Regions from separate parts of the Peribacillus sp. YIM B13477 genome, predicted to be linked through region 3. Evidence: riboswitches for the same ligand, from Rfam matches in the RefSeq annotation. Region 3 holds a riboswitch; each other region holds the start of a gene.
What was found. Region 3 has a riboswitch for S-adenosylmethionine ahead of mtnK (S-methyl-5-thioribose kinase). Riboswitches for the same ligand answer to the same signal wherever they lie in the genome.

Region 1 (7,569 bases), on a different contig from region 3:
GGCGAAACAGGAATGCGCGGAGCCTTTTCCTATACGATCTTCAGCTTGGGTACCGAAAAAGACCAAAAAGCGAACCTCATGGGGGCTGAGCAGTTTTCAAAAAACTATAAAGCATTTGCCGATGGCCGTCTGACTACCATGGTCGCACCGCATAGCCCATATGCCTGCACGCCTGAAGCGATCATGGAAAGTGCACGAATTGCAAAAGAGAATGATTTGATGGTGCACATCCACGTATCGGAAACGGACTTTGAAATCCTCGACATCGAAAAACGTTACGGATCCCGACCTGTCGAGCACCTCCGCCGTCTAGGCCTGTTCGATCAGCCCACCGTCATGGCACATGGTGTGGTCCTTAATGATGAAGAACGGGCGATCTTAAAACAGCATGATGTTCGCGTTGCCCATAATCCAATCAGTAACCTGAAGCTCGGATCTGGGATAGCCGATGTCGTCAGCCTTCTTGATGCAGGCATTAAAGTGGGAGTGGCAACAGATGGCGTCGCCTCCAATAACAACTTCGATATGTTCGAAGAAATGAGGACAGCCGCATTACTGCAAAAAGGAATGTATAAGGATGCCACAAAATTCCCTGCCCAAACAGCACTCGCCATGGCCACAAGAATGGGCGCCGAAGCGATAGGCATGGGTCACACAGGATCACTGGAAGCTGGTAAAAAGGCGGATTTCATCACCATTTACCCATATAACAAAGAACACCTGCAGCCACTGAGTGAAGCCTATTCGCACCTGCTTTATGCAGCACGCGGAAATGACGTATGTGATGTATACATTGATGGAAAAGTGGTAGTGAAAGATGGCCGCTGCTTAACGATCGATGAAGAAAAAGTAATCGCCGAAACCAATCGTCTGCAAGGAACCCTATCACGATAACACTGATGGGAAAACAACCGGATGCACAGAAGAAAGGAGCTGCCATTAGCAGCTCCTTTTTTTTATGGACTCGATGATTCATTTTGAGGAACTTATTATTATGTTTTAGTAAGGAATAGTTCGCATCGGATGGCAGTCAAAAAGGAATTACCGCTAGTATTGTGGATTGAACTACCCGCCACTAATCGACCTTATGGTCTGATTGAAGTGGGGGATTCCTAAGAACATTAGCCTATAGGCCAATTTTTAATTAGGCTAACCCCGTCGTTCCGACGGTTAGAAGCCTTATGGCTTCGTTCATTAGATTAAGTCCTGCGTTAATATCTCGATCGTGGTGAGTAAAACAAGAAGGACAATCCCATTCACGAAGTTTCAGATGTTTAACGTCTTTATTTTGGTACCCGCAGCTAGAACACAATTGGCTAGAAGCAAACGTTTTTGATACGGTCACGATTTGTTTACCATACCATCTTGCTTTGTATTCCAACATTTTTTTGAATTGGTACCAAGATACTTCACTAATCGCTTTAGCTAGTTTGTGATCTTTCATCATATTGGACACTTGCAAGTCTTCCATTCCAATAACATCGTGGTTTTTGATGATTTCGGTAGAGACTTTATGTAAGTAATCCATTCGGGCATTTGAAATTTTTTCGTGTAGGATGGCCACTTTTCGTTTTTGTTTTTGATAGTTTTTAGCTTCAGACAATGGGTTATTTCGATTCAAAGCTATTTCTTGTCGCCTTGAAAGAATCCGTTGTGCTTTGGCCAATTTTTTTTCGACCGTCCGGAAGAATTTTGGGTTTTGATAGACCGTACCATCTGAAAGAATTGCAAAGTTCTTCAAACCAACATCTACACCGCACGAACGATTCGTTTTAGGATGTACTTGTACATCGGTTTCGGCTAAAACGGAAATGAAGTATTTACCTGAAGGGTTCCGCCTGATTGTGGCATTGATGATTCGCCCTTCGACTTCGCGGCTTTTAGCAAAACGAACTAAACCGAGTTTGGGCAATTTGATTTGGTTTCCAATCATTCCGATATTTCCATTCGTATGTTTAGTCGTGTAGGACTGGACCGGATTCTTTTTTGATTTGAAGCGTGGAGACTTGTTTTGCTTTTTATAATATCGACTATAGGAATCTGCTAAATTTTCCACCGATTTCTGTAAGGCAATACTGTCTACTTCTTTCAGGAAAGAATATTCTTTCTTTAAAGCTGGAAGTTCTTTGATTGTTGCGTATTTATTCACAAAAGATCCTTTCCATTTATTAAAAGGTAATTGGCCGTTCTGCTTCATTTCTTCACAGATATACCAGTAAGCATCTTTCTCATTTTGTTTGCCTAAAAAGAAGTTATAGACAAAACGAGAGCAGCCAAATGTTTTATTGATGAGAACTAATTGTTCTTTCGTTGGATAGATTCGAAATTTATAAGCTTTGTTTACGACCATTGGTTTCACCCCCTTATTGTTATTATCAACCAGAGAACGTACGTTTGTCAAAAGGATACTTTGGTTTAGGCCAACCGCCATTCATCTCCCCCTTACCGTTGGGCTCTCGCCCTTCACACGCTTGAAGAGGGAGTCTTCTGGCGGGAAATGATAAAATTGTTCTTAGCACTTAGAAATCCGTCGTGAGTCCAGTTTCTTTGAAATATATAAACAAAGTAAGCAAGTTAAAAATATTAATAAGAAAATAGGGACGGCAAAAACGGTTAAAAACGAAAAAATGCCGCTGACCGCATATGAGCCAACTGCTAATCGGCAAGCAGCTGGATAAAAAACTTAAATCGCATGGTTCATGAATTACTGAAAATCTACGTATTAATTATTCACGATTTTTCCAATTTCGTTGTTTCGAGGGAAATGGTTGAAAAAGGAGGGCAAGATGAATGGACAGGGAATCTTCATTATTAAAAGAGCATTTGTATCAGCTGGAGGAGAAATTGTTAAAATCTGAAGTTCGTACATCTCCAGAAGTGCTTTCATCATTATTGAAAGATGATTTCTTTGAGTTCGGCAGTTCGGGTAACATATGGACAAAAAGCGATTTTATGGGGCAAGAGGGTGCCGGAGCGGTGAACATGACCCTAAGTCAATTTGAGATGCATCCATTGTCTGATGATACCGTGTTAACTACATACCGGATTTTTGATGAAGATAAGCTGGAACATACCTTAAGAAGTTCAATCTGGAAATGTGCGAATGGAAGATGGCAGATGTTTTTTCATCAAGGCACAAAAACAAAAGGGCCCCTTTAAGCCTTTTATTTATGAAAAAGAAAGTTTTCCCTGCTTGAAAACTATTTCACTAAAATGATAGGGGTGGATGAAGTTGATCTTTCGTACCATTGATACGGACAAAGATAAAGATACTATCATTAAATTCCGGAAAGATTCCTTTATTGTAAGTTTTGGAACTGATGCTGGTTTTGGAGATGAACATGCATATCTGCAACGAATGGAAGAAAGGGTCCGCAAATTTCCTGATGGACAGGTGATCATTGAAAAGGACCAAGAACCGATTGGACAAATGGAACTTCAAATTCGGGAGTACGAAGGAACTGAAATTGGCTATGTGAATCTATTTTACCTTATTCCCGAATACCGCAGTAAAGGCCTTGGCAAGGAATTGGTTCGCTACGCAGAAAACTTTTTCAGGCAATTTAATGTATCCGAATATCACTTAAGGGTTTCTCCGGATAATCAAAGGGCGATTTCTTTATATACGAATTCAGGCATGGTGAAGATAAGGGAAGAAAATGAAAAATACCCTGTATGGAGAATGGGTAAATCATTATAAAAGTAGGAAAATAAAATATATTGATATAATAAAAAAGTATCAATTCACTATATTATGAAACTATTTATAGCGATAAAAAATATGGTTGACTTTAGAGAAAATAGAATATATAGTGAAGGACATAATTAAATACAACGTTAATTCTTATCAAGAGATGTGGAGGGACTTGGCCCTATGATACCTCGGCAGCGGGTTTTTACTTTTGTAAAAATACTGTGCTAATTCCAACGGACGAAAGTTTGAAAGATAAGAAGGAGCTTTTCTTAGATAATTAATTTAAGAGTTTACTCTTTTTTATGTCTAAAAGAGGCCTCTTCTGTCTGATGACGGAAGAGGCCTCTTTTGTTTATTCAAAATGTATATGGTTATTTTGAGAATGGGTGCAATTACTCGTGAGTTTCGCGCAATAATCGTGAGTTTGGTGGATTTACTCGTGAATTTCGCAGACTTACTCGTGAGTTTCACGTAATTACTCGTGAATTTTGCAGTTTCACTCCTGAATTTTAACCCTATCATTATGAAGCGTTGCAAAGCTCTTCTCTCTGGATAAGGAATTCGTATAAATAAACAGCATGGGGGGAGATTGGATGATTGAGTTTCAAGGTGTTAAAAAGATTTATCAAACAAAGAAACAGACTGTCGAGGCTTTGAAGGGCATTGATTTGACAGTGGAAAAGGGGGATATATTCGGGGTAGTCGGTTATAGCGGGGCCGGAAAGAGTACGTTGATCAGATTGGTCAATTTGCTTGAACATCCTTCAGATGGTTCGGTGGTTGTTGGGGGCAAGGATTTGACCAAATTAAGCCCGAAGGAATTACGGGCAGAAAAGAAAAAAATCGGGATGATCTTTCAGCATTTCAACTTGCTAAACTCAAAGACTGTTTTTGATAATATTGCCATGCCGCTGGTTTTATCGGGAACTCCGGCTAAAGAAATCAAAAACCGGGTAGGCGAGCTGTTGGAGTTCGTTGGCTTATCGAGCAAAGCAAAGAGTTATCCGGATCAATTATCCGGCGGGCAAAAGCAGCGGATCGGCATTGCGAGGGCATTGGCTACAAATCCATCGATCTTATTGTGTGATGAAGCTACTTCGGCATTGGATCCACAAACAACGAGTGCAGTTCTGCAGCTCTTAAAAAAAATTAATGAAGAATACAATATTACCATTCTGCTAATCACTCATGAGATGTCTGTCATTCGGGAAATTTGCAATAAGGTAGCGGTCATGGAGGGCGGCTGCGTCGTTGAACAAGGTTCGGTTTTCGAAGTTTTTGCCAAGCCGCAAACGGATATTGCAAAAAACTTCGTGAGAACGGTCATACATGACGAAATTCCACAAAGTTTCTTAAAAAGCATAGGGTCCCATATCCCGATTATTTGGAAAATTAATTTTATTGGAACTACTTCGGGTACTCCTTTACTTTCAACCATCTCGAAGAAGTATGATGTTCATTTAAGTGTCTTATCAGCCAATATTTCTGAAATCCAGGAAACGCCTTTCGGGAATTTGATCATCGAAGTGACGGGGAGCAAAAATGAGGTGGATAAGGCTTATCAATATATTAAAGATGAGGGGATTCTCGTCCAGGAGGTGCAGATAAATGGGTAATACGCTTTGGGGAATGGAAATAACGGCAGAGCAGCTGTTGACAGCTTTCGGTGACACACTTTATATGGTAGCCATCTCATTGGTGTTTTCCGGATTGATCGGGCTTCCGCTCGGTATCCTGCTTGTCATTACAAGAAAGGGTCACATCCTGGAGAATAAATGGATTTTTAATGTATTGAACCCGATCATCAATATATTGCGGTCCGTTCCTTTCATCATCTTGCTTGTAGCAGTTATTCCGCTTACCAGAATGATTGTCGGAAGTGCGATCGGAATGAATGCGGCCATTGTTCCGCTAATCTTTTACGCGGCTCCTTATATTGCCCGGCTTGTGGAAAACTCTCTGTTGGAAGTGGACAAAGGGATTATCGAGGCGGCTCAGGCGATGGGGGCGACGACATGGCAAATCATTTACCGCTTTTTGATTCCTGAAGGACTTAGCTCGTTGATCCTTACATTTACAACAGCGACAATCGGGCTTGTTGGATCTACGGCGATGGCAGGTGCCGTCGGTGCAGGCGGAGTCGGGGATTTAGCCTTGGCTTACGGTTATCAAAGGTTCGATACGATGACGATGATCGTCACAGTAGCGGCGCTCGTGATCATCGTTCAATTATTGCAATCCACCGGGAATTTTGTTTCAAGAAAAATCAGAAGAAGATAAAAATAACAGGAGGCAGGAAAAATGAAAAAAATCTTATTAACGATCATGGTAATGGCATTGGCCATCGTGGCTGCAGCATGCGGGAACGATGAGGGTGCATCAGGGAGTTCGAACGATGTGAAAACTGTGAAAGTCGGTGTCAGCAGCGGGGATACGAGAACATGGGAATACATTGTCGACATAGCGAAAGAGGAAGGGCTTAATATCGAACTGGTCACTTTCAATGACTATATCCAACCGAACCTTGCGTTAAGCGAAGGTGAAATTGATGCCAATTCATTCCAAACGGTCGCCTATTTCGATGAGTTCGTTCAAGATCAAAATCTGAAATTGGAGGCCATCGGGTCGACTGTCATTGCACCTATGGGCCTTTATTCGAAAAAACATAAAAGTCTCGAAGATCTTCCGGATGGCGCTACGATTGCCGTTCCGAATGAAGCAACAAACTTTGGCCGTGCACTGCTCCTGCTTCAGGAAGCTGGATTGATTACATTGAAAGAAGAATTCAATGGATCGGGATCATTGGAAATCATTAAGGAAAATCCGAAAAACTTGAAAATCCAGCCTGTTGCTGCCGGCAATACACCGCGTCTATTGGATGATGCCGATGCTTCAGCCATCAATAATAATTTTGCCGTCGAAGCAGGCCTTACATTAAAAGATTCTTTATTCCATGAAAGTAAAACCGCAAAACCATATATTAATATCATTGCGGTTAAAAAGGGTAATGCCGATCGTCCTGAGCTACAAAAATTAGTGGAGCTTTATCAATCGAAAGAAGTGGAAGCGTTCATTAAAAAAACGTTTAAAGGAAACACCATTCCTGCCTATGTTTCTGTAGATGAATTAGTGAATTACCAGGATGCTTGGACAAAACCAGCTAATGAAAAGTAATGGATGTATTCAAGAAAAAGGGGAGATAAGAGCATGGCGAGAGAATTGGCGCTGAAGCAGCATAAGCAAATCATTGAAGATCATATCGACCTTCATTCCGAACTATATATCGAAACGAGTCAAGCCATACATGCCAAACCTGAAATTGGGAATCAAGAGTTCTTCGCTTCGGATACATTAACCGGAATACTTCAAAATGAAGGATTTGAAGTGACCCGCAATATAGCCGGACATGAAACAGGATTCATCGCCAAAAAAACCTCTTCAAAGAAAGGACCCACAATTGCCTTTTTAGCCGAGTATGATGCATTGCCGGGTTTAGGCCATGCTTGCGGCCATAATATTATCGGGACAACGAGCGTTGCGGCAGGCATTTCCCTGGCTCAAGTGCTGGAGGAAACGGGCGGAGAGGTGATCGTTTTCGGAACACCGGCTGAAGAGGGCGGGCCGAATGGAAGTGCAAAAGGAAGCTTTGTGAAGCACGGTCTATTTGATGGGGTGGATGCGGCCATCCTTATCCATCCTGCCGGGAAAACCGGTGTAACAAGTCCGTTTTTGGCTGTCGACCCCCTTGATTTTCATTTTTACGGGAAGTCAGCACATGCAGCAGCTGCACCTGAAGAAGGAGTGAATGCACTTGACGGTGTGATTCAGCTGTTCAATGGCATTAATGCTTTGCGTCAGCAGCTCCCGGCCGAGGT
Region 2 (7,569 bases), on a different contig from region 3:
TGGAAGATGCAGATCTAGAAGATGGAGATATACTGGTTACAACCTTCACCGATCCTAGCTGGACACCATTATTTGTATCCATAAAAGGACTCGTCACCGAAGTTGGCGGGCTGATGACCCATGGAGCAGTCATCGCACGAGAATATGGCTTACCTGCCGTTGTCGGTGTGGTAAATGCCACCAAGCTGATAAAAGATGGGCAACGTATTCGAGTAAATGGAACAGAAGGTTATATAGAAATACTATAATTCTTTACATTTCAATCATAAAGAAGAGCATTCGAATTAGGAGAATCATTGAAATCATGATGCTTTGCGGTTTTTGGCAAAGCTAAGCCCCCTGTCACTAGGTCATATAAGGGGGCAGTAATTAAATGATACTAAAGTTTAATAAGATCAACTTGAGGTCGGGCCTTCTGTTAAAGGTCGCTTTTATATGATGCCAAAGCCCAATTTCTCGCTTACAACACCGAGAAATTGGGCTTTTGTGGATTTTATTTATAGGCAAAGTCGATATTCTCTTGCTAAATCTACTGGCTTGAGCAGCAATGTCAAACGGATACGAGGAAGATATTCTCCAACAGATATATCTGTCAATATCATAAATGTACGCTGAAAGCGGCTATAGCTTCTATAGAAATATTAAATTTTTGTATTGGTAATTATACATTATCTCCTTTATAATTTTTAAGAAAGATATTTCGGAATTTTTAAAATAAAGGAGAAATTATGTATACTCACCCGACTTTAAAATATTGGAATGGAAGAATTGATTCCCAAACTGACCTGGACAGCTTCAGATACCACCAAAGAGTGCGCTTGGCACCCATTTCGGAATTAGCCACCTCTTCCAATGCATCACGAACTTTTGGACTGATTGGCTTTAAATGTGATGAAGGCGTCAGAAGGAATAAAGGCAGGGTTGGTGCTGCCGAGGGTCCTGATCATATTAGGCAATCGTTGGCAAAATTACCTTGTCATTTACCTTCCCAAACCGAGCTGGTGGATGCTGGCGATGTAATATGTGAAAGTACAGAGATGGAAGCCGCCCAATCTCAACTGGGATCAGCTGTTGCCCGGATTTTGGAGAGTAAAGCGATTCCTATCATACTTGGGGGAGGTCACGAAACCCTGTATGGCCATTATCTTGGGATTAGGAAATCCATTGGACCAAAAGCTAGACTAGGGATTATTAATATTGACGCTCACTTTGATATGAGACCTTATGAAAAAGAAACTTCATCTGGCACGATGTTTAAGCAGATTTTGGACGAAGATCAAAGTTGTGGCTATTTATGTGTCGGAATTCAGAAGCAGGGGAATACGAAGGCACTTTTTGAAACTGCAGAGAGGAGTAAGGTCGACTACATATTGGAAGAAGATTTGTCATTATACGAAATGGATGAAACGAAGCGGAGGATAAATGAATTCGCTAAGGAAAATGACTATATCATGCTTACATTATGTACGGATGTTATTGATTCAGCCTACGCACCTGGGGTAAGTGCACCATCGCCGTTTGGACTGGATCCAAAATTGGTCCGTGCCATTATTAGGCATATCGTATCGAATGAAAAGATCCTCTCATTTGATATCTCCGAAGTGAACCCTTCATTGGACGAAAATAATAAGACCGTTACATTGGCGGGGCATTTAATAAATGAGGTTTTGCTTCATTTTAAATAATGGACATGGGATGGCGGCAACTCCAATTCGATCTTTTCAGAAAGAGCGTTTCTTTTCGTATCGACTGTTGGGGCTTTCCTTAATGTTATCTTGAGTATTGAAGCGAAAAACCTTTAAAGCGCCCAGACTGTCCATGAATCATTCATGGACAGTTTTTTGCGCCTCCTTCACAAGGATTCATGGTCCTTGGCATTGCTTCGTTCAACTAACCATTTAAAGTATAAAGGCATGTGGATTTTCCATGCCTCTGCTAAGTTCAATACTGATACTTGTGGGTTTTTGGTTTATAATAACAACCATCTAGCCTTTTGAGGAGGGATTCCATGAATGAATATAAAGTAACGGTCAGGAATGGCAGTACCTTAATTTTGTCGGAAATCATTAAAGCTGAAGATGAAAGAGAAGTCCTTGGCACTCTTTTGATTTCCAGCGAATTATTTAATCAACCATTTACTGATATCAGGATTTTAGAACGCTGATTTGTGCCTGCCCATTCCATTTGATACACTGTAATAAATCTTAATACGGTGGCGATATTATGTGTGGACGTTTCACTCTTTTCACTGACATAGAAGAAATAAAAGAACGGTTTAATATTCAAGGGTCATTTGATGAGGAATACCAATTCAGCTACAATATTGCTCCCTCCCAATCCGTGCTCGCCGTCATTAATGACGGGGTAAGGAATCGGCTTGGATATCTTCGGTGGGGACTCATTCCTTTCTGGGCAAAAGACGAAAAAGCGGGCTACAAAATGATCAATGCCAGAGCGGAAACCATTGCTGAGAAAGCAAGCTTCAGGAATGCGTATAAGAAGAAGAGATGCTTGATAATCGCTGACTCTTTTTATGAATGGAAGAAGACACCAGAAAGAAAAATACCGATGCGTATAAAACTGAAGAATCATGCTCCATTTGGAATGGCCGGTCTCTGGGAATCCTGGAAATCTCCTGAAGGCATCAGCATCTATTCGTGCTCCGTTATAACAACTGTGCCTAATGAGCTAATGACCAGCATTCATGATCGCATGCCTGTCATCCTAAAATCAGAAGATGAAAAAGATTGGTTAAATCCTTCCATTAATGATACTGCATATTTGCAACAGTATTTAAAGTCATTCGATTCGGAACAGATGGAAGCATTTGAAGTATCGACAGATGTGAACTCGACTAAAAATAATTCACCTAACCTAATCCAACAAATTTGCTGAGGTAATTAGACCTCTCAGAATGTAGACAACTCGATGAAAATCGAGTTTGTCTGCATTTTTTTTTGGTTTGTACAATTTGAACGTTGTCTCCAGGAACTCGCTTTTCCCGCAGAAGTCTCGCACACCCGCTCCAATCAACTTAGTTCTCTTTATAAACAGTAAGGAGTGCATGTGAAACACTTTAAAATTAACCCTTGCGAAAATAGACAAAATGCTGTACTGTTATATTTGCTTTTCAAAACGACTTTTGATGTCACGAACTCAGGCAAGTTTTCAGCGTGGCACTTTTCTGGAAGGCATCGTAATTTTAAAATAATTATATAATGTAATCTTCTTATCAAGAGAGACGGAGGGACTGGCCCGAAGATGTCTCGGCAGCGGACTTAAATGGAGTGCTGTGCCAAATCCAGCAGGCTGATTTTCGCCTGAAAGATAAGGAGGGTGTTTTTTATAAATTAAAAGACCTCTTCTTGTTGTTAAAAAGAAGGGGTCTTTTTTATGCCAGTTTTTTGCTACAGCTCCATGACTGGAAAATCAGGTAGGTTCAAATTGGGGTTATTTGCGAAAACTGTTAATAGAATAAGAGCTGTGACACATGTCGCGGGAAAAATAAAAAGAGGTGTACATCATGAGTGCAAACAATAAAGGGAATCCATGGGCATTGATCCCATTTGTCGTATTTTTAATTTTATTTATTGGGTCCGGAATCATCACTAAAGATTTTTATTCATTTCCGGTGATTGTAGCGATTTCAATTGCATCGGCAGCTGCATTGGCGATGAATCGGAAAGAGACATTCAATCAAAAAGTTGATATCTTCTGTAAAGGTGCCGGTGACGCTAATATCATGTTAATGGTTATCATCTTCCTTTTGGCCGGCGCTTTTTCGAAAGTTGCGAATGGCATGGGGGCGGTTGAATCAACTGTGAATCTTGCCTTGGCGCTTTTCCCGCAAAATCTATTAATGATAGGAATTTTCATCATCGCTTGTTTCATTTCACTATCCATGGGGACAAGCATGGGAACGATTGTTGCCCTGGCACCTATCGGGGTAGGGATTAGTGAGCAAACAGATATTTCGCTTGCCCTTTCAATGGCGGCCGTTATTGGTGGTGCGATGTTTGGGGATAACCTTTCATTCATTTCAGATACGACAATTGCTGCAGTCCGAACTCAGGGAACGAAAATGAAGGATAAGTTTAAAGTGAATTTTTTCATCGTTTTACCTGCAGCCATCATCACTTGTGCCATCCTAGGAATTTTAACGATGGGTGAACAAGCTGACATTTCCCAACAGTCTTATGATTGGGTGAAGATTCTTCCGTATCTTTGCGTATTGGTCACTGCATTGGCAGGAGTCAATGTGTTCTTGGTCCTTTCCATCGGAATCGTATTTGCCGGAATCATCGGCTTGACTGATGGTAGTTATCAACCGTTGGGTGTCATTCAAAAAGTCGGAGAAGGAATGGCAGGAATGTATGAAATCTCCTTCCTTGCCATTTTAATTGCAGGTATGGTAGCCGTAATCAAACATAATGGTGGCATCGATTATCTACTCCACCTAGTGACACGAAATAGCAAATCGAAAAAAGGGGCGGAATTCAGCATTGCGGGGCTTGTTGGTTTAACGAACCTTTCAACGGCAAATAACACGATTTCGATTATCATTGCCGGGCCACTTGCCAAAAATATTGCTGAAAAGTATGGGATTGATCCGCGGAAATCGGCGAGCGTCCTTGACATTTTTGCATGTTGTATCCAAGGGTTGATCCCATATGGAGCACAACTGCTTGTTGCAGCAGGGGTAGCAAAGATTTCTCCGTTAAGCATCTTGCCGTATTCATATTACCCAATCCTGATTGGACTTTGTGGCGTCATTGCCATCCTGATTGGTTTTCCACGGTTTCAGCCGGGAAATGATGGATCGAAGAACTAAAAGTTAAAACAAAGTTGATTGGAGCGGGTGTACGAGACTCCTGCGGGAAAAGCGAGTCCAGGGGAGACCCCGCAGGCGTAAACGCGCCGAGGGCGGACCGCCCGCGGAAAGCGAGTGCCTGGAGGGGAAATCAATGTTCAAATTGTACAAACCCCTTAAATTTCATTGAGTTTGTCTACAGTCTGAACACCCTGAATCATTGGATTCAGGGTGTTTTTTGTTGGTAAATACATAAACTTAATATAGCTTTCTCGCACTTATACAGTATCAATCATTCTTCAATTTTTCTGCTTAATTCCTGTCCAAATTAATGATGGTTTTGTGTGCGACACCTGTCATGAATAGAGGACAACACCAACTAAACCAGAAAGAATAATTACATAGGCTGGATGCCAGCGTAATTTCATTAAGGCAAATAACGATAAACCAAAAACGAGTAGTAAGCTTATCGTATGCCATGAAAAGTTCACGGCTATCATATGATTGGAAAGTGCTAAACTGATCGCTGCAAAGATGATCAAACTAGTGACAATCGGTCTTAATCCATAAAACATGGATTGAACAACTGGATAATGATTCAATTTGCTGAAAAATGTGGCTATAACGGTTACGAATATAATGGCAGGAAGCAAGATTCCTAGAGCAGATGATATGGCTCCTGCTAACCCAGCAGTCGAATAGCCAACGAGAATGGCACTATTGGCGGTGACAGGTCCTGGGGACATCCCGGAAATGGCGATTATATCGGTGAATTCCTGCGTTGTCATCCATCCATGCTGTGAGACTTCCGATTCTATTACGGGAATCATGGCGTATCCGCCTCCGAAAGATACAAAGCCGATAATAAAGAAGGTGCTAAACAACTCCCACAATTCCATCATTCCATCACATGCTTTCTTAAAAATTAGTTAGATCCTTTTTTGATTTACCTATATGCCAGCACCCATGAAAGGTTCGAAATCATTTTCTTCTGTTTTCCTATCTTTTTTGTCCATCTTGACATCGTAACCTAATTTTCTCTTAATGGAGATGGTCACAATACCCGCTAGAGCTCCTGCTATTATAACCATCACAGGGTGAAGAAATAAGAGGACGGGAATTCCTGCTATTAAAATACAGAAAGTTGATTTGTCTACAACTGCCGTTTTTCCTATCTTGATAGCCGCATAGGCGATGATGGCTACTATGGAAGCTCTGATCGATATGAAAGCAGATTCTATCTTCGGATTATCCTGAATGAAAAAATACACAATGCCCAGGAGCAGAACAATTAAAAAGGTAGGTAATGAAACACCGATCATGGCTGCCATTGCCCCCTTCATTCCGGCAATTCGATGGCCGATAAAGGTGGCGGAGTTAATGGCGACAGCTCCCGGTACGGACTGAGATAAAGCAAAAACATCCGTAACTTCTTCGCTTTTCATCCACTTTCTCTTTTCCACCACTTCATTTTCGATTAAAGGGATCATCGCAAACCCGCCTCCGAATGTGACAGGTGCTATTTTAAAAAAGGTCCAAAATAATTGGAATAGAGTTTTCCATTGTCCTTTCATTGACATCGGTCACTTCCTTTGCATGCTTTGTTTAATTCTTATCATTAACATATCAAAGAAAAAGGGCTGGGTAAATTGCAACAAAATCATCGGGTATAACAAAACGTTATACCCAGAAGATTCATCCGTTTTATAAAGAATGCCGCCAATAATTGAATAGCCTTAGAATCTATTTCCCTATTTTCATTTCACCATTTACATAAAGATGCTATCATTTTAATAAACTATCTAAAAACATGGAGGTCGTTTCCTTGAAATTGGAAAATCTGAAAATGTTTTGTTTAGTGGTGGATGAAGGAAGTATAAGCCAGGCAGCGAGGTTAAGTTTCTTATCTCAGCCCGCTGTAACACGGCAGATCCATCAACTGGAAAATTATTATAATACTTTGTTATTCGACCGTGAGGAAGGAAGGCTGAGAGTTACAGAAGCAGGAAAGCTGTTATACCCTTTTGCTAAAGCCATAGTAAATGACTTCAACCATTCAAAAGAAGTGATTCAGCAATCGACGGGGAAATACAATGCAAATCTCATAGTAGGGGCTTCCTTGACTATCGGCGAGTATTTGTTGCCTAGCTTGCTTGGGAGATTCAAAAAACAACAGCCAGAAATAAAAGTGACATTGACGATAAAAAATACGCCCCGGGTTTTGGAGGATCTTTCAAACGATGTCATTGATTTGGCCTTGGTGGAAGGACTTGTAGAAAACACCGATTTTATTGTAGACAAGTTCGCTGAAGACGAATTGATATTGGTATGTCCATCCGACCACCCATGGAAAGACAGAAAAGAAATACAGCTAGAGGAATTGGGAAATGAAAGGATGATTTGGCGTGAATCCATTTCCGGAACACGGCTTATCGTAGAAAATATGCTAAGGGAGCATGGGATTTTAGAAAAAATTGAAAGCTACATGGAGATTGGCAGTACACAAGCGATAAAAAGTGCGGTTGAAGCTGGACTTGGAATCAGCATTTTGCCAAGGTTGACAGTGGCCAGAGAATTGGAGCAAGGCTTTTTGCGGGAAGTGGATATATACAGAATAAATATGGCAAGAAATTTATGGCTAGTCAGGAAAAACAAGCGTTTTAATAAAATAGGAGTGTCTAAATTTGTTGATTTTCTTCAATAAGGATGGGACGCTGCCTTTGTTCACACTTACAATTGGCAGCGTTTTCAGTTTCGTG
Region 3 (7,569 bases):
TGACTTTCGGCGGGGTGGACTTTGCCCCGACCGCAGATTTCGAATTACTAAGAAAAGCTTATGACGCCGGCACGGCAAAGGGCTTGCAATTGAAGGTCGGTAATGTATTTACGGCCGATCAGTTTTATAATGATAATAGTGAATTGGAAAAATGGGCAAAATACCAAATACTTGCAATAGAAATGGAATCAGCAGCCCTATACACGCTTGCTGCTAAATTTGGCCGCCAAGCTTTATCTGTATTGACCATTTCCGATCACATTTTAACTGGTGAGGAAACGTCGGCGGATGAGCGCCAGTCAACTTTTAACGAAATGGTTGAAGTGGCATTGGAAGCAGCAATCCAGGACTGATAATTGTATGTAAATGACAGGCGGGTGACCAGGAATAAGTGATCTGTATAATGGCGTTTGGATACAGGCTCATTTGTTCCAGGTATCCGCATTTTTGTAATATCAGGAGATGCCTGTTGTCCTTGGAGCATTCTCCATGATTTGAAGTTTTAAAAAAATACATATGGCTATAAGTTGTTATTTTTGATAACTATTATTTTTCGATTGGCATGAAAGCTGATAAAATAGGAATGAAATCGTTTATATCGTCATGAAGAATGAAAGTGGTGAGGCTTCAGTGGAAGAAGAAAATCAAAAACAGCCAAAAGAGGCAGGGAAATTCATTAAAATAAAGAAGTTTACGTTCATTATGGGGATTTTCTTAGTCATATTTCTAACTGCAGGGATTACTACAATAGCCTTGACCTTTGGAGATGAAAAAGTAGAGTCATTAGCACCGGATAAGCATGCGGAATTTGAAAAGCTGTATTCTACATACGATAAGATAAAAGATGACTATTATGAAGAGGTTGATGAAGAAAAGCTGGTTGACGGCGCAATTAATGGAATGATCAAATCATTGGATGATCCCTATTCCGCTTATATGGATAAAAAGGAAGCATCGAGTTTCCATGAGAGCATCTCTTCATCTTTTGAAGGAATCGGTGCTGAGATTCAGGAGCAGGATGGACAAATCATGGTCGTCTCACCGATAAAAGGGTCCCCAGCAGAAAAGGCAGGGGTAAAGCCAAATGATATCATATTAAGTGTGGACGGTAAAAGTGTTGAAGGACTCAGCTCTTCTGAAGCTGTCCTGAAAATTAGGGGCGAAAAGGGAACGAAAGTTGATCTATCCATTTCAAGAGCTGGTGAGTCGGAACCGATTAAGCTCACCATTAAACGGGACACAATTCCGATTGAGACGGTTTATGCGGAAATGCTTGATGATGGAGTTGCCAAGATTCAAGTGACCAGTTTTTCCGAACATACAGTCCAAGAGCTGAAAACGGCGCTTGAGGAAATGTCGAAGAAGGACATGAAGGGTCTCGTATTGGATCTGCGGGGAAACCCAGGAGGACTTCTTGATCAAGCAATAGAAATGGCAAGCCTGTTCATACCTAATGGGGAAGTGGTCCTTCAAGTTGAGGAGCGCAGCGGGAATAAAGAAGTCTATAAATCGGAGAATGATGGAGAACTGAAAATCCCGGTAGTCGTGTTGATTGATGACGGAAGTGCCAGTGCTTCTGAAATCGTTGCAGCGGCTGTCAGTGAATCAGCGGACATTCCATTGATCGGTGTCAAGTCATTTGGGAAAGGGACAGTGCAGACTGCCCAAGACTTTAAAGATGGTTCTAACTTCAAATATACGGCAGCTAAATGGTTGACTCCTGAAGGCAATTGGATTCATAAAAAAGGGATCAAGCCGGATATTACTGTGAAGCTTCCTGATTATGCGAGCCTTCCGTACATTTCGCCTGATAAGGAATTGAAAGCATCCGATTCTTCGAGTGAAGTGAAAGCGGCTGAAGAGATGCTGAAGGTAGCAGGACATGATCCAGGTAAAATAGATGGATTCTTCGATGAAGCAACCAAGAATGCGGTCACAGCATTCCAAAGGGAACAAAAAATTAAAGAAACCGGCACCATTAAGGATGATACTACCGTGAAATTGATGCAGGTCATCCAGGAGAAAATCCTTAAGAATGACACACAAGTGAAAAAGGCAGTAGAAGTATTAAAGAAAGAAATCAATAAATGATGTTGATCGAAAAGCCTGTCAGCGGATATCGTTGGCAGGCTTTTTTTTTCGTTTCATGCATAATATTCCAAAATTAGGCAGAAAATAGGGGTAATTTTCCGATGAGGTGAGGTAATGAAAGAAAAGGTATTGTTCATATATCTATTGGTCTTGATTCTGGCAGGCTGTACCTATGCCCCTTTACCCAAACAAAATGGAAATGAAGGTACGGAAAAAAAACTAACCAATGAAGATAACCAGGAAAACGATAAAACCTTTCTGTTAATTGGTGTTGACACAAGGGGAGAGCAAAAATCTCGATCAGATGCGATTATCCTTGCAAAATACTTTCCTGAGCAGGAGAAACTGAAGCTGGCTTCCATTATGCGTGATAGTTATGTGAAAATCCCCGGGAATAAATCAGGATATAACAAAATAAATGCTGCTTATTATTATGGTGGGAGGGAATTGCTCAAGAAAACCATACAGGAAAACTTCGATGTCAAGATCGACCATGTAGCGGTAATCGACTTTAAGGGATTTGTGAAGATGGTGGATTTACTTGCCCCTGAGGGGGTGGCGGTGAATGTGGATCAGGAAATCATAGATGATATGAGCATCCAAGCAAGCGTCGGTAAAAATGTTTTACATGGTGAGGAAATATTGAAATATGTCCGTTTTAGACATGACGATGAAAGTGATTTTGGAAGGGTTGAACGACAACAAGAAGTAATGGTTCAATTAAAAACAGCGTTTATAAATCAAATCTCATCCTTCGAAGGGATGGCGGCCCTTCCTAGTATAATCGAACAAGGACTCTCGTACTTGGATACGGATATTGGACTGAAAACAATAATGGAAATGGGTCCCAAAGCAGTCTTCCATACACCGGACACGGTCGAGACCTTAAGGGTTCCAGTGAAAGGAAGCTTTAAAGATGAAATATATCCCCAGTCCGGTGCCGTTTTGGAAATAGACTACACTAAAAATAAGAAGGCACTTCAGGAGTTCTTTTCAAAATAATAAGAATGTCCTATTCTCTTTTATTATCGAAGACATCCTAATATTAACTGAAGATGTTCATATTTAAATATTGTATTATAGACCTCGCAAGAATAATCTTAATTCAATCACCTTTAAAAAACGAGAGGGATAAAAAATCCTTCTCGTTTTTTAACACCATAAAAGGAACCAGGATCAATTAACAAAATGCGGAATGTTTTTGAAGAAATCCGGTGTTATGATGCCGTTTTCGGTAATGATGCTTGTAATTAGATGATTCGGTGTAACGTCGAAGGCTGGATTGAAAGTCTTCACGTTTTCCGGAGCGATCCTTACATCCTGAATGAAGGTGATTTCCGTTCCATTCCGTTCTTCAATCGGGATGGATGTGCCGGATTCGATAGAAAGGTCGAATGTGCTTGATGGTGCGGCTACATAAAAGGGGATACCAAAGTGCTTGGCTAATATGGCCAATCCCAACGTCCCGATTTTATTGGCAGTATCTCCATTTGCCGCAATCCTGTCGGCCCCGACTATAATTCCCTTTATTTCTTTCTGGTGAATCGTATGGGCAGCCATATTATCAGAAATTAAGGTGACGTCAACTCCCGCTTGCATCAATTCCCAAGCCGTCAAACGCGCCCCTTGCAGGACAGGCCTTGTTTCACATGCGTACACTTTTAGCGGAAAGTCCCTTTCTTTAGCCAGGTGGAAGGGAGCCAAGGCAGTACCATACCGGGCTGTGGCGATTCCCCCAGCGTTGCAATGAGTAAGAATGGAATCTCCTCTATTGAATAGGGATAAACCATGTTCCCCGATTTTCCTGCACATTTCTTCATCTTCAGCAAAGATGGCTTTAGCCTCCGATATAAGTGCTTCCTTGGCAGTTGAAATGCTTTGAGCAGCCTGCAAGGTGTTCTCCATCCTCCTTAACGCCCAAAAAAGGTTGACTGCAGTAGGCCGTGAAGAGGCGAGCTTTTCAATATGCCTCGTTACATTTTTCTTGAATTCCCCTAATTCAGCGGTTGTTTCCTGCTTGGCGCCAAGTGCAACACCAAATGCTGCCGTCAGCCCAATTGCTGGGGCACCGCGAACTTTTAATGTCAAAATGCTGTCATATACATCATCAACAGAATGAAGTTCAATAAATTCAGTTATGGAAGGAAGGGCTTGTTGATTTAATAATGTAATATGGGTATCATCCCAATGTACCGAATATGGTAAGGGTGCAATTGTAGTCATGTTCAGGTCTCCTTTTAAATGGTTGAGTAAGATGGCAGTGTCCGTTGCTTCAACGCTTCAATGACGGCTGGAACATCCAATTCATCCCGTTTTTTAATTAATAAAGTACCGATTTCCAATGTTGCCGTTTTGGCTGCGATCCTTCTTTCTTTATCTTCAATGACGTTTAAATCGGCTACATGGGAAAGGCCAATGGTTCGCCGAATCAGTTCGCAGCCGGCAAAGCCGAATGCATCTTTTTTGAATTTTGTCAGTAAATAAGGCAGATAACCCTTCACATGGCGGAATGGACTTTTATTTTGGACCTCCCATAATTTGGTGTAAGTTTCTTCAAAGGCATTCCAAAATTCATGAAGGAGCGTGAAAATCTCTTCCTTTCCAGCGCCATTTCGTGTAATTGCCTGAAAGAGAAGGTTGGCGGTGTATTGACCAAGGTCAAAACCAACTGGCCCATAAAAAGCGAATTCCGGGTCAATAACCTTTGTTTCAGTTTTACTTGCAAATATACTTCCAGTATGTAAATCTCCATGAAGCAAGGCTTCCTGCTCGGTTTCAAAGCTTTGCTTCAGCTTGGCGACCTCAAGTATCACTTCTTGATCATTCCATATTTTTTGGGCGGCATCTTTCAATTCCACCTCGAAATCTCCAGGGAGTTCCTCAAAAAATGGATCCGTGAAAATAAAGACCTCAGTGATTTTGCAGAGTTCGGGATTCGTGAAATGTCGGGCCACTTCCTTTTTCGAAGAGGGTTCTAAATGATAATCGGATGTATAAAATGCCGTCTTCGCAACATACTCACCAATATGCTGTGAAAGCAATGGATATGAATCGCCATCGATCAATCCTGTTCTAACGATTTTTAAGTGCGATAAATCCTCCATGACTGTGATGGCAAGCTGTTCATCCGAATAGTAGACTTGCGGTACGAATTCGGGGCAATAACTTCTGAAATGAATCAACGCATTCGCTTCAATGGCTGCCCTTTTCAATGTCAGCGGCCAGCTTTCACCAAGTACCTTGGCATAAGGGACCGCTTGTTTGATTATTAGACCTTTGTTTGTGACCGTGTTTGTAATTTGAAAAACATAATTTAAGTTTCCATCGCCGATTTCATTACATTTCAAACTTGCATCCGCATTGACCAACCCAAGTTTTTTTGCAAGAGTTATAGCTGTTTCGTTTGTCAATCTCTTAAAATTTGAATGGTTTTGAGTCATTCTTTTCCCCTCCAGATTCAAAATAAGAATAAAAAAGCCTCTTTCATATAGAAAGAGGCAGAAGTTTTGGCTTCGGACCTCTTATCTTCCAGAAAATGAATTCTGGTGGAATTAGCACCGTGCTCTGTGGATTCAATAATCCGGCGGAAGATCCGCCCCATTTCACAATGGTATTACAGTCGGTTGCTGGGCTTCATAGGGCCTTTATCCCTCAGCCTGCTCTTGATAAGAGTAAATGTTTTCTGAAATTTTAATCTTCGGGAAAATAATATCAACTTTTTAAATAGTTTGTCAATGGGTAAATTAATAAAAGTCAGGACGGCGATCTTCGAATACAGGTATTTTGTTACGTGCTTCCGTAACTTTGTTGAAGTCCAAGGTGCCTGTCAATAGTTCGTTTCCTTCTCCGGCTTCACTTATGATATTGCCCCATGGATCAATAATCAAGGAATGGCCCGCAAATATATTATTGACATCCGAACCTGTACGATTAACGGCTACAACATAGGCTTGGTTCTCGATGGCACGGCTTATCAATAAGGCTCTCCAGTGATCGAGTCTCGGCTTTGGCCATTCAGCCGTAACGAAAAGAACTTCCGCGCCTTGAACGGTATGGGCTCGCTGCCATTCAGGGAAACGAATGTCATAACAAACGAACCCGGCACATATTTTTTCATCAAGGGTAAATAAACCATCTTTTTCACCTGGCTGCAGGAAATGATGTTCATCCATTAATTGAAATAAGTGAAGCTTATCATATTCTTTAATGAGCTTTCCGTGTTTATCGATGATGATCATGGTGTTATAGATTCCCTTGCTTGTTTTTTTCGCAATGGAACCGCCGATGATGTGAATCTGGTGTTTCTGTGCCTGTGTTTTAAGAAATTCAATCGTTTTTTCTGCCTCTTGATCAGCAATCTCATTCAGCCTGGTCAAGTCGTATCCGGTTGTCCAAAGCTCTGGTAATATGACGATATCGGGTTGGGACCGAGCTGCTTTTTCCATCCATTGTTCTGCAACCTGAAAATTGATATCTGGTTGCCCGAAAGCTATATCCATTTGAATACAAGCTATTTTCCACTTCATCGTTTAAAACCCCCACATGTAAAAAATGCTTTACAAGACTACGATAAACATATATCATTTGTGACTAGAATTTCAAGAAATTTCAGAGAAGGTGTATAAATGGTGCAATTCGAAAAATCCGGACTGCTTCAGGACCTGCCCAAGCAGTTTTTTGCTTCACTGGTCGCAAAAGTCAATGCAATCACGGAGCAAGGACATGATGTCATTAATTTAGGCCAGGGAAACCCTGATCAGCCGACGCCGGAACATATCGTCAAAAGTTTGCAAACTGCCGCTGAAAAAACGATTAATCATAAATATTCGCCATTCCGGGGACATCAATATTTAAAAGATGCTGCTGCCGTCTTTTATGAGCGGGAATACGGTGTCAAGCTGGATCCGAATAGTGAAGTGGCAATTCTCTTCGGGGGAAAGGCAGGTCTTGTCGAACTTCCGCAGTGTTTATTGAATCCAGGTGATACGATCCTTGTTCCAGATCCCGGCTATCCGGATTATCTTTCCGGTGTTGTTTTAGCCCAGGCAAAGACCGAACTGATGCCCTTGACAGAAGAAAATGATTTTCTTCCGAAATACGATGACATACATAAAGAAGTTCTTGATAAAGCCAAAATGATGTTCTTGAATTATCCGAATAATCCCACAGGCGCTTCTGCAACTGAAAGTTTCTTTGATGAAACCGTCTCCTTTGCAAAAGAACATTCAATTTGTGTGGTCCATGATTTCGCCTATGGGGCGATAGGATTCGACGGAAAAAAACCGATAAGCTTTCTCCAGGCGGAGGGAGCGAAGGATGTAGGAGTTGAAATATACACTCTATCGAAAACATACAATATGGCAGGGTGGAGAGTCGGCTTCGCAGTGGGCAATAAGAGTGTAATAGAAGCTCTTGAACTATTACAAGACCATCTTTATGTGAGTCTCTTCCCGGCGATACAAGAAGCTGCGGCAAGCG
Region 4 (7,569 bases), on a different contig from region 3:
GTAAATGGATCGGATATGTTCCACAGGACCATTTTTTATTCTCGAAGACTGTTAGGGAAAATATCTTATTCGGTAAAATGGATGCAACGGAAGATGAACTGGCTGAAGCTATCCGGCTGGCGGATTTTGAGAAGGATTTAATGATGCTGCCAAATCGTCTAGAGACACTCGTCGGTGAGAAGGGTGTCGCTCTGTCCGGTGGGCAAAAGCAGAGGATCTCGATTGCCAGAGCATTGATCAAAAATCCGGAAATCCTTATATTGGATGATTCCTTATCCGCTGTCGATGCAAAAACGGAAACGACGATCATCGATAATATCCAAAATGAACGGGCAGGGAAAACGACCATCATCACAACCCACCGCTTATCAGCCGTTCAGCACGCGGACAGGATTATCGTATTGGACAGCGGGAAAATCATCGAAGAGGGGACTCATGCGGATTTACTGCTGAATGATGGCTGGTATAGCGAGCAATATGAACGACAGCAGGTTGACGAAGGGACGGAGGTGAGGGCATGAAGGTCGTAAAGAAACTTTTTAATTATGCTGCCCTTTATAAAAAATTGATCATTGGCGCCCTGATCATGCTTGCTCTTTCGGTAGCGGCCGATTTAACGGGTCCTTTCGTTGCCAAGAAAATCATCGATTCACATATACTTGGCATCGAATCTTCCTGGCATGAAGCAGGTAAAGGAAAAGATGCAGTTAAGTATGATGGAAATTGGTATAAACGTGCTGATTACTTTGCAAAAGGTGAGAAGAAAGGCAGGGAAGTCCATGTTCTGCAGGTTGGCAATCAATTTGTCTTCGTAGATGAAGCTGTCCCTATCGATGGGCGCAGAACCTTGGAGAACCAATCATTGAGCATCAAGAAAGACGGGAAAGAGCACCGTGCGCAAGCAGTGAAATTGACGAGTCAGGAAGTGATGGGATTTTATCAACCGGAAATCCCGCGGATCATTAAGCTTGTGGCTTTTTATTTCAGCCTTGTCATCCTTTCCTCCATTTTTCAATATGGCCAGAGTTTTTATTTACAGAAAGCGGCGAACCGAATCATACAGAAGATGCGAAATGATATATTTAGGCATATTTCCCGTTTGCCGATACGTTATTTCGATAATATGCCAGCGGGTAAAGTTGTAGCCAGGGTCACTAATGATACGGAAGCGATCCGGGAATTATATGTAACCGTGCTCGCCAACTTCTTCTCGAGTACCATTAATATTTTCGGCGTTCTAATTGCTTTGTTTATTCTGGATCCACGTGTCGGTACCATTGGCCTTATACTTATTCCGATCATCGTTATCTGGACGATGGTATACCGTAAATTCGCCTCGAAATATAATCACATCATTCGGGAACGGGTCAGCGATATTAATGGAATGATCAATGAATCCATTTCTGGTATGAGCATCATTCAGGCATTTGGACGTGAAAAGGAGACGAAGCAATCTTTTGAAAATCTGAACCGGGAGCATTTTTCCTATCAAAATAAAATGCTCCATTTGAACTCGTTGACGGGTGGAAACTTGATTGGCGTCATTAAGGTTTTGGCGCTGATGGCATTCGTCTGGTATTTCGGCGGGATTTCCCTTACAGCGGGTTCGGCCATTTCCTTAGGGATGATGTATGCAATTGTTGATTTGATCAGCCGCCTGCTACATCCGCTTCACGGAATCGTCAATCAGTTCGCTAATCTTGAACAGGCGCTTGTTGCAGGGGAGAGGACGTTCAGCTTATTGGATGAAAAGGGATTGGCAGTCAGCGATGAAAACATATCCAGATACAAAGGAAACGTACAATTCGAAAATGTTTCTTTTGGTTATAAGGATAAAGAATATGTGTTAAGGGACATTTCCTTCTCCGCTAAACAGGGGGAAACGGTTGCTTTAGTTGGCCACACCGGTTCAGGAAAAAGCTCCATAATGAATTTATTATTCCGCTTTTATGACAGCAGTGAAGGACAGATCAAAATCGATGGCAGAAATATATTGGATATCCCGCATCAGACGCTTAGGGAGCATATGGGGATCGTCCTTCAGGACCCCTATTTATTTACTGGCACCATCGCCTCCAATATCAGTCTCAATCATAAAGGCATTACAAGGGAAATGGTTGAAAAAGCATTAAGAGATGTCGGGGGGGACAAAGTGCTGAAGCATCTTCCTTTAGGGCTTGACGAGCCCGTGATCGAAAAAGGCGGAACGCTGTCTTCCGGACAGCGTCAGCTAATCTCTTTTGCCCGTGCCCTTGCATTCAATCCGGCCATATTGATCTTGGATGAAGCGACAGCAAGCATCGACACCGAAACCGAGGCAATTATCCAGGAGGGTATGGAAGTGCTGAAAAAAGGGAGAACGACCTTCATCATTGCACATAGGCTTTCCACGATAAAAAATGCCGACCAAATTCTTGTACTGGAAAAAGGGCGGATTGCTGAGCAAGGTACACATGAGGAATTAATGGAACTGAAAGGGAAGTACTATCAAATGTATGAACTGCAGGCAGGTCCGCATAAAGGCATGGCTGGCTGAACACAATGGAATAAGGGTGGATCATCTAGATTAAACTATAATGAAGGTACCGACTTTTGGTACCTTCAAGCATAATGATTGATAATAGTAATCATTACGTTTAAGATATACCTATACTGACGATGAGGTGATAATAGTGAAACAAGAAATTCATCCCGATTATCAACAAGTGGTATTCATGGATACCAACAGTGGGTATAAATTTTTGACAGGCTCCACTAAGACGTCCAATGAAACAATCGTTTGGGAAGACGGCCAAACATATCCCTTATTAAAAGTGGAAATCAGCTCGGATACGCACCCTTATTATACAGGAAAGCAGAAGTTTGCTGAAAAAGGCGGACGGGTGGATCGCTTCCTGGATAAATATAATATGAAGAAATGAGAGTTAGGCCATCGGGAAATCGATGGTCTTCTCTTATTGATGGAATAAAAAAGGTGCCCATAAAATATGAGGCACCCACTACTTTAATCATTTTGCAGCAATTGCTTCCCCTTTGGCAATATTGACGAGGGCAGCTTCGAAGTCCTTGATTAAATCGTCCGGATTTTCCAGTCCGACAGAGAGGCGGAGCAAGCTATTCGTGATGCCTCGCTTTTCCCTTTCATCAGCAGGCATGGCCGCATGGGACATTTTGGCCGGGTAGGATAATATGGATTCTACCGCTCCCAGGCTTACGGCAAAAACAGGGAGCTCGACAGTGTTCACGAAGGAACGGAAGATTTCCTCACTTTCCAATTCAAATGATAGGACCGCCCCTGCTCCGAGTGACTGGCCTTTCTGGATGGCGTGCTGTGGATGATCGGCTAGGCCGGGATAATACACTTTTTTCACCAAGGGCTGCTCCTTTAAGTAGGCTGCAATCTTTTCTGCCCCTTTTTGTGAATGTTCCATTCTAACTGACAAGGTTTTCAAGCCTCTCATTACGAGCCAGGCATCCTGGACACCAAGGACCGCTCCAAAGGAGTTTTGAAGCGAACCGAGTCTTGCCGCCAATTCCGGATCTTTCACGACCGCAAGCCCAGCTACCACATCACTATGTCCGGATAAAAACTTCGTCGCGCTATGAAGGACAACATCAGCGCCCAGATTCAGCGGTTTTTGCAATGCGGGCGTCAAGAATGTATTATCAACAAAACTTAAGGCACCGGCTTTTTTTGCGATATCACATACAGCTTGAATATCGGTCACTTTAAGTAAAGGATTTGAAGGCGTTTCAATGTATATGGCCCTGGTATTTGGCTGAACCGCCGCTTTGACACTTTCAAGGTCTGTCATGTCAACGAAGGTATGCTCAATATTGAAACGGTTCAATACGCTTGTGACCATCCTGAACGTTCCGCCATACACATCTTCGGAAATGACGATATGATCCCCGGCAGACAATAGCAGGAAGGCTGTTGAAATGGCAGCCATACCTGATGAAAAGGCAAAGCCGTGAGTGCCTTCCTCAAGTTCGGCAATGATGTCTTCAAGTGCCTCGCGGGTTGGGTTCCCGCTTCTGCTGTAGTCATATTTGCCGAATTGATCGATATCGGATTGATGGAAAGTCGATGCATGCTGGATGGGGACGCTCACACCGCCCGTTGCCGGATCGAATTTATGTTGATTATGAAGTAATTTCGTTTCAAAGCTAAAATTTTGATCTGTCATCGTAGTGCCTCCCTTTTTACATGTGCGAATGCTTGCTGCAAGTCACCAATCAAATCGTCGCTATCCTCGATGCCAACGGAGAAGCGGAGCAGTCGGTTACAAACCCCGTTTGCCGTTCTGACTTCAAGCGGTATATCGGCATGTGTTTGTGTGGCAGGATAGGTGATGAAGCTTTCAACTCCTCCCAGGCTTTCTGCAAAGGAAATTAATGAGAGCGATTGTAAAAATGGGTTGACCGCCGCTTCATCAATGATGCGGAAAGAAATCATGCCGCCCCGGCCTGGATACAATACGTCCGTAACACAATCATGCTCCGATAAGTAATCTACAAGTATCTTGGCATTCTTTTCATGACGCTCCATCCGCAATGCCAGGGTTTTCATTCCGCGCATCAACAGCCAAGAATCAAATGGGCTCAAGACAGCTCCAGTGCCATTATGATGGAAGGCAAGTGCATCACATAATTCAGCGCCGCTAGCAACGATCAGTCCGGCGAGCACATCATTATGACCACCGAGATACTTGGTTGCACTGTGGATCACAATATCAGCTCCAAGCAAGATGGGTTGTTGAATAAGAGGCGTGTAAAAAGTGTTATCAACGATTAGCAATAAATTATATCGTTTAGCCAATGCGGCAACGGCGCTAATATCCGTTTGCTGCATAAGAGGGTTAGTGGGAGTTTCGATGAAGATGGCTTTCGTGTGAGGAGTGATGGCTTTTTCGATATCCTCCAAACAACAAGTGTTTACATAGTCACACTGCAATCCCCATTTTTTAAAACCTTGTTCTAACAGCCGATATGTACCGCCATAAAGATCTTCACTGACAATCCACGCATCCCCGGATTTAAAAAGGGCGAGTATAGTGGAGATGGCGGCCATTCCTGAACTGCAGGCATAGCCTTGGTCTCCTTTTTCCAGATCGGCGATGGATCGCTCCAATAGCTGGCGGGTAGGGTTACCTGTCCTTGTGTAGTCGAATCCCGTCGATTGACCGATTCCTTCGTGGCGAAAAGCTGTTGAAAAGTATACCGGCGGATTGACTGTTCCTGTCGCCGTTTCACTGCGATTTCCTAATTGAGCAAGATATGTTTCAGGTTTATACATGGTTTTCACTGCTCCTTTGAGTTAAATAAAATAAAAAAAAGTCTTCTTTAAGAAGAAGACTTTGATTAAGTAGGGACGAGTCATTCTTCTTATCTTCCAAGTTCATAAACTTGTGGAATTAGCACCTTTTCATTGGTTTGAAACAAATGAAGGTTGCTGAGGTGTCATCGGGCCATTCCCTCTACCTCTCTCGATAAGAGTTTAGATTATTCAATTTCTTTTGAATTTACTATATATACAAAACGCTGTCAAGGACATTTTGGGGGTGATGATGTGTTTGTGTTCATGGCCAGGTCAATTGAAGCCTAGAGGTGCCTACACTTTATGTGTCAAAAAAGAATATCCAAATTTTCATCTAAATATGAACGGCCTAGGATTTTCCAGAAATATGGAAAGGGTCAGCGGGATATTTTTGCTTTAAAATAATAAAGTTTGTACAATGTATGGAGAGAAAGAATAATCCGACATTATTCATTTCATATGCAAAAATTCTTCAATGAATAGTGCAAACTTAGGAGGAGAATACATGGAATACAGAATCGAACGAGATACGATGGGTGAAGTGAAAGTTCCTGCTGATAAATATTGGGGAGCACAAACTGAGAGAAGCCGTAACAATTTTAAAATCGGTAACGAAAAAATGCCGATTGAATTGGTTCGTGCATTTGCATACGTTAAACAAGCTGCTGCAAAGGTGAACTATGATCTTGGTGACCTTTCCGAAGTTAAAAAGAACGCCATCGTCAAGATTTGCGGCGAAATCCTTGAAGGTACGCTTGATGAACATTTCCCGCTTGTAGTGTGGCAAACGGGAAGCGGTACGCAAAGTAATATGAACGTGAATGAAGTGGTCGCTAACAAAGGGAATGAATGGTTAAAAGAAAATGGTGAATCGGAAATCCTTCATCCGAATGATGATGTTAACAAGGCACAAAGCTCAAATGATACTTTCCCGACCGCCATGCATATTGCAGCCTTTATGGAAGTCGCTGAAAAATTGGTTCCTGCCATCAAAGCACTTCGTGATACATTCGATACAAAAGAAAAAGAATTTTGGGATGTCGTGAAAATCGGCCGGACACATCTTCAAGATGCTACACCATTAACATTAGGACAAGAAATTTCCGGTTGGAAAGCGATGCTCGATAAAGATTTGGCGATGATTGAGGAAAGCAGCCAAAAACTATTGAACCTTGCTCTAGGCGGAACGGCTGTAGGAACCGGAATCAATACAAAGAAAGAATTCCCGGGACTTTCCGCCAAACAAATTGCAGCGGATACAGGATATCCTTTTGTCACATCTGATAATAAGTTCCATGCATTGACTAGCCATAACGAAATCGTCTATGCACACGGTGCTTTGAAAGCATTGGCGGCGGATTTAATGAAAATTGCAAACGATGTCAGATGGCTGGCAAGTGGACCTAGAAGCGGAATCGGAGAAATAGCCATTCCGGAAAACGAGCCGGGCAGCTCCATCATGCCAGGTAAAGTCAATCCGACCCAAAGTGAAGCGCTTACCATGATTGCGACACAAATCGTGGGTAACGATGCTACAATTGGCTTTGCAGCAAGCCAAGGTAACTTTGAATTGAATGTATTCAAACCAGTCATCATCTATAACTTCCTGCAAACGGTCAAATTATTGACGGAAGGCATTCATTCCTTCAACGATAATTGTGCGGTTGGCATCACTGCAAATGAAGATAAGATCAAAGAAAATGTAGAGCGTTCCCTTATGCTGGTAACAGCATTGAACCCGCATATCGGTTATGAAAAAGCAGCCAAGATCGCCAAAACTGCCTTCAAGGACAACTCCACGTTAAAAGAAGCGGCGTTGAAACTGGGGTTCCTGACGGAAGATGAATTCAAAGCATGGGTCGATCCTGCTAACATGGTTAATAAATAATTGGATGGAAGTACCCTCCCTCTAGCATTAGGGAGGGTGATTCCATGTGTTAAAATAATGGAATCGACAAATACTGAAATCATAAGTATCGGGAACAGGAGGAAAAACAATGTCTATATGCCCGCTTTGCAACGGCCTAAGAAAAATTCATGTGGATTGCCCGGAATGCGGCAGTGAACTTGAGGATAAAGGGAAATTCATGGATTATGCTGATGATTACAGTGCTTATATGGATATCGACATACTTAAAGAAAACGACGGATACCCTCAATCCCTTCAAAAAGGGCAATGCCCCCATCTCATGAAATGCCCTGAATGCGGACATGATGAAGTGGTATTGGTCCAGGAATGAATCTCCCTT

Region 1: another riboswitch for S-adenosylmethionine. It lies ahead of ACFX4H_RS13360 (methionine ABC transporter ATP-binding protein); the one in region 3 lies ahead of mtnK (S-methyl-5-thioribose kinase).
Region 2: another riboswitch for S-adenosylmethionine. It lies ahead of ACFX4H_RS16955 (Na+/H+ antiporter NhaC family protein); the one in region 3 lies ahead of mtnK (S-methyl-5-thioribose kinase).
Region 4: another riboswitch for S-adenosylmethionine. It lies ahead of ACFX4H_RS09860 (methionine biosynthesis PLP-dependent protein); the one in region 3 lies ahead of mtnK (S-methyl-5-thioribose kinase).

Annotation. Positions count from the first base shown of each region.
Region 1 covers NZ_JBHZPD010000003.1:331,712-339,280, reverse strand. The annotation lists gene ACFX4H_RS13380 (amidohydrolase family protein) at 1-894, shown strand, start outside; gene tnpB (IS200/IS605 family element RNA-guided endonuclease TnpB) at 1,145-2,350, opposite strand; gene ACFX4H_RS13370 (nuclear transport factor 2 family protein) at 2,791-3,159, shown strand; gene ACFX4H_RS13365 (GNAT family N-acetyltransferase) at 3,227-3,700, shown strand; SAM riboswitch class I at 3,842-3,953, shown strand; gene ACFX4H_RS13360 (methionine ABC transporter ATP-binding protein) at 4,288-5,310, shown strand; gene ACFX4H_RS13355 (methionine ABC transporter permease) at 5,324-5,974, shown strand; gene ACFX4H_RS13350 (MetQ/NlpA family ABC transporter substrate-binding protein) at 5,996-6,868, shown strand; gene ACFX4H_RS13345 (M20 family metallopeptidase) at 6,902-7,569, shown strand, end outside.
Region 2 covers NZ_JBHZPD010000005.1:217,953-225,521, reverse strand. The annotation lists gene ppsA (phosphoenolpyruvate synthase) at 1-248, shown strand, start outside; gene hutG (formimidoylglutamase) at 729-1,685, shown strand; gene ACFX4H_RS16965 (hypothetical protein) at 2,009-2,164, shown strand; gene ACFX4H_RS16960 (SOS response-associated peptidase) at 2,224-2,895, shown strand; SAM riboswitch class I at 3,227-3,334, shown strand; gene ACFX4H_RS16955 (Na+/H+ antiporter NhaC family protein) at 3,524-4,831, shown strand; gene ACFX4H_RS16950 (chromate transporter) at 5,167-5,712, opposite strand; gene ACFX4H_RS16945 (chromate transporter) at 5,761-6,390, opposite strand; gene ACFX4H_RS16940 (LysR family transcriptional regulator) at 6,636-7,514, shown strand.
Region 3 covers NZ_JBHZPD010000001.1:759,304-766,872, forward strand. The annotation lists gene deoD (purine-nucleoside phosphorylase) at 1-353, shown strand, start outside; gene ACFX4H_RS03825 (lmo1851 family serine protease) at 631-2,091, shown strand; gene ACFX4H_RS03830 (LCP family protein) at 2,206-3,093, shown strand; gene mtnA (S-methyl-5-thioribose-1-phosphate isomerase) at 3,268-4,314, opposite strand; gene mtnK (S-methyl-5-thioribose kinase) at 4,329-5,531, opposite strand; SAM riboswitch class I at 5,610-5,763, opposite strand; gene ACFX4H_RS03845 (carbon-nitrogen family hydrolase) at 5,835-6,617, opposite strand; gene ACFX4H_RS03850 (pyridoxal phosphate-dependent aminotransferase) at 6,717-7,569, shown strand, end outside.
Region 4 covers NZ_JBHZPD010000002.1:640,034-647,602, reverse strand. The annotation lists gene ACFX4H_RS09880 (ABC transporter ATP-binding protein) at 1-521, shown strand, start outside; gene ACFX4H_RS09875 (ABC transporter ATP-binding protein) at 518-2,536, shown strand; gene ACFX4H_RS09870 (type B 50S ribosomal protein L31) at 2,673-2,921, shown strand; gene metC (cystathionine beta-lyase) at 3,009-4,190, opposite strand; gene ACFX4H_RS09860 (methionine biosynthesis PLP-dependent protein) at 4,187-5,299, opposite strand; SAM riboswitch class I at 5,386-5,499, opposite strand; gene fumC (class II fumarate hydratase) at 5,826-7,208, shown strand; gene ACFX4H_RS09850 (hypothetical protein) at 7,318-7,560, shown strand.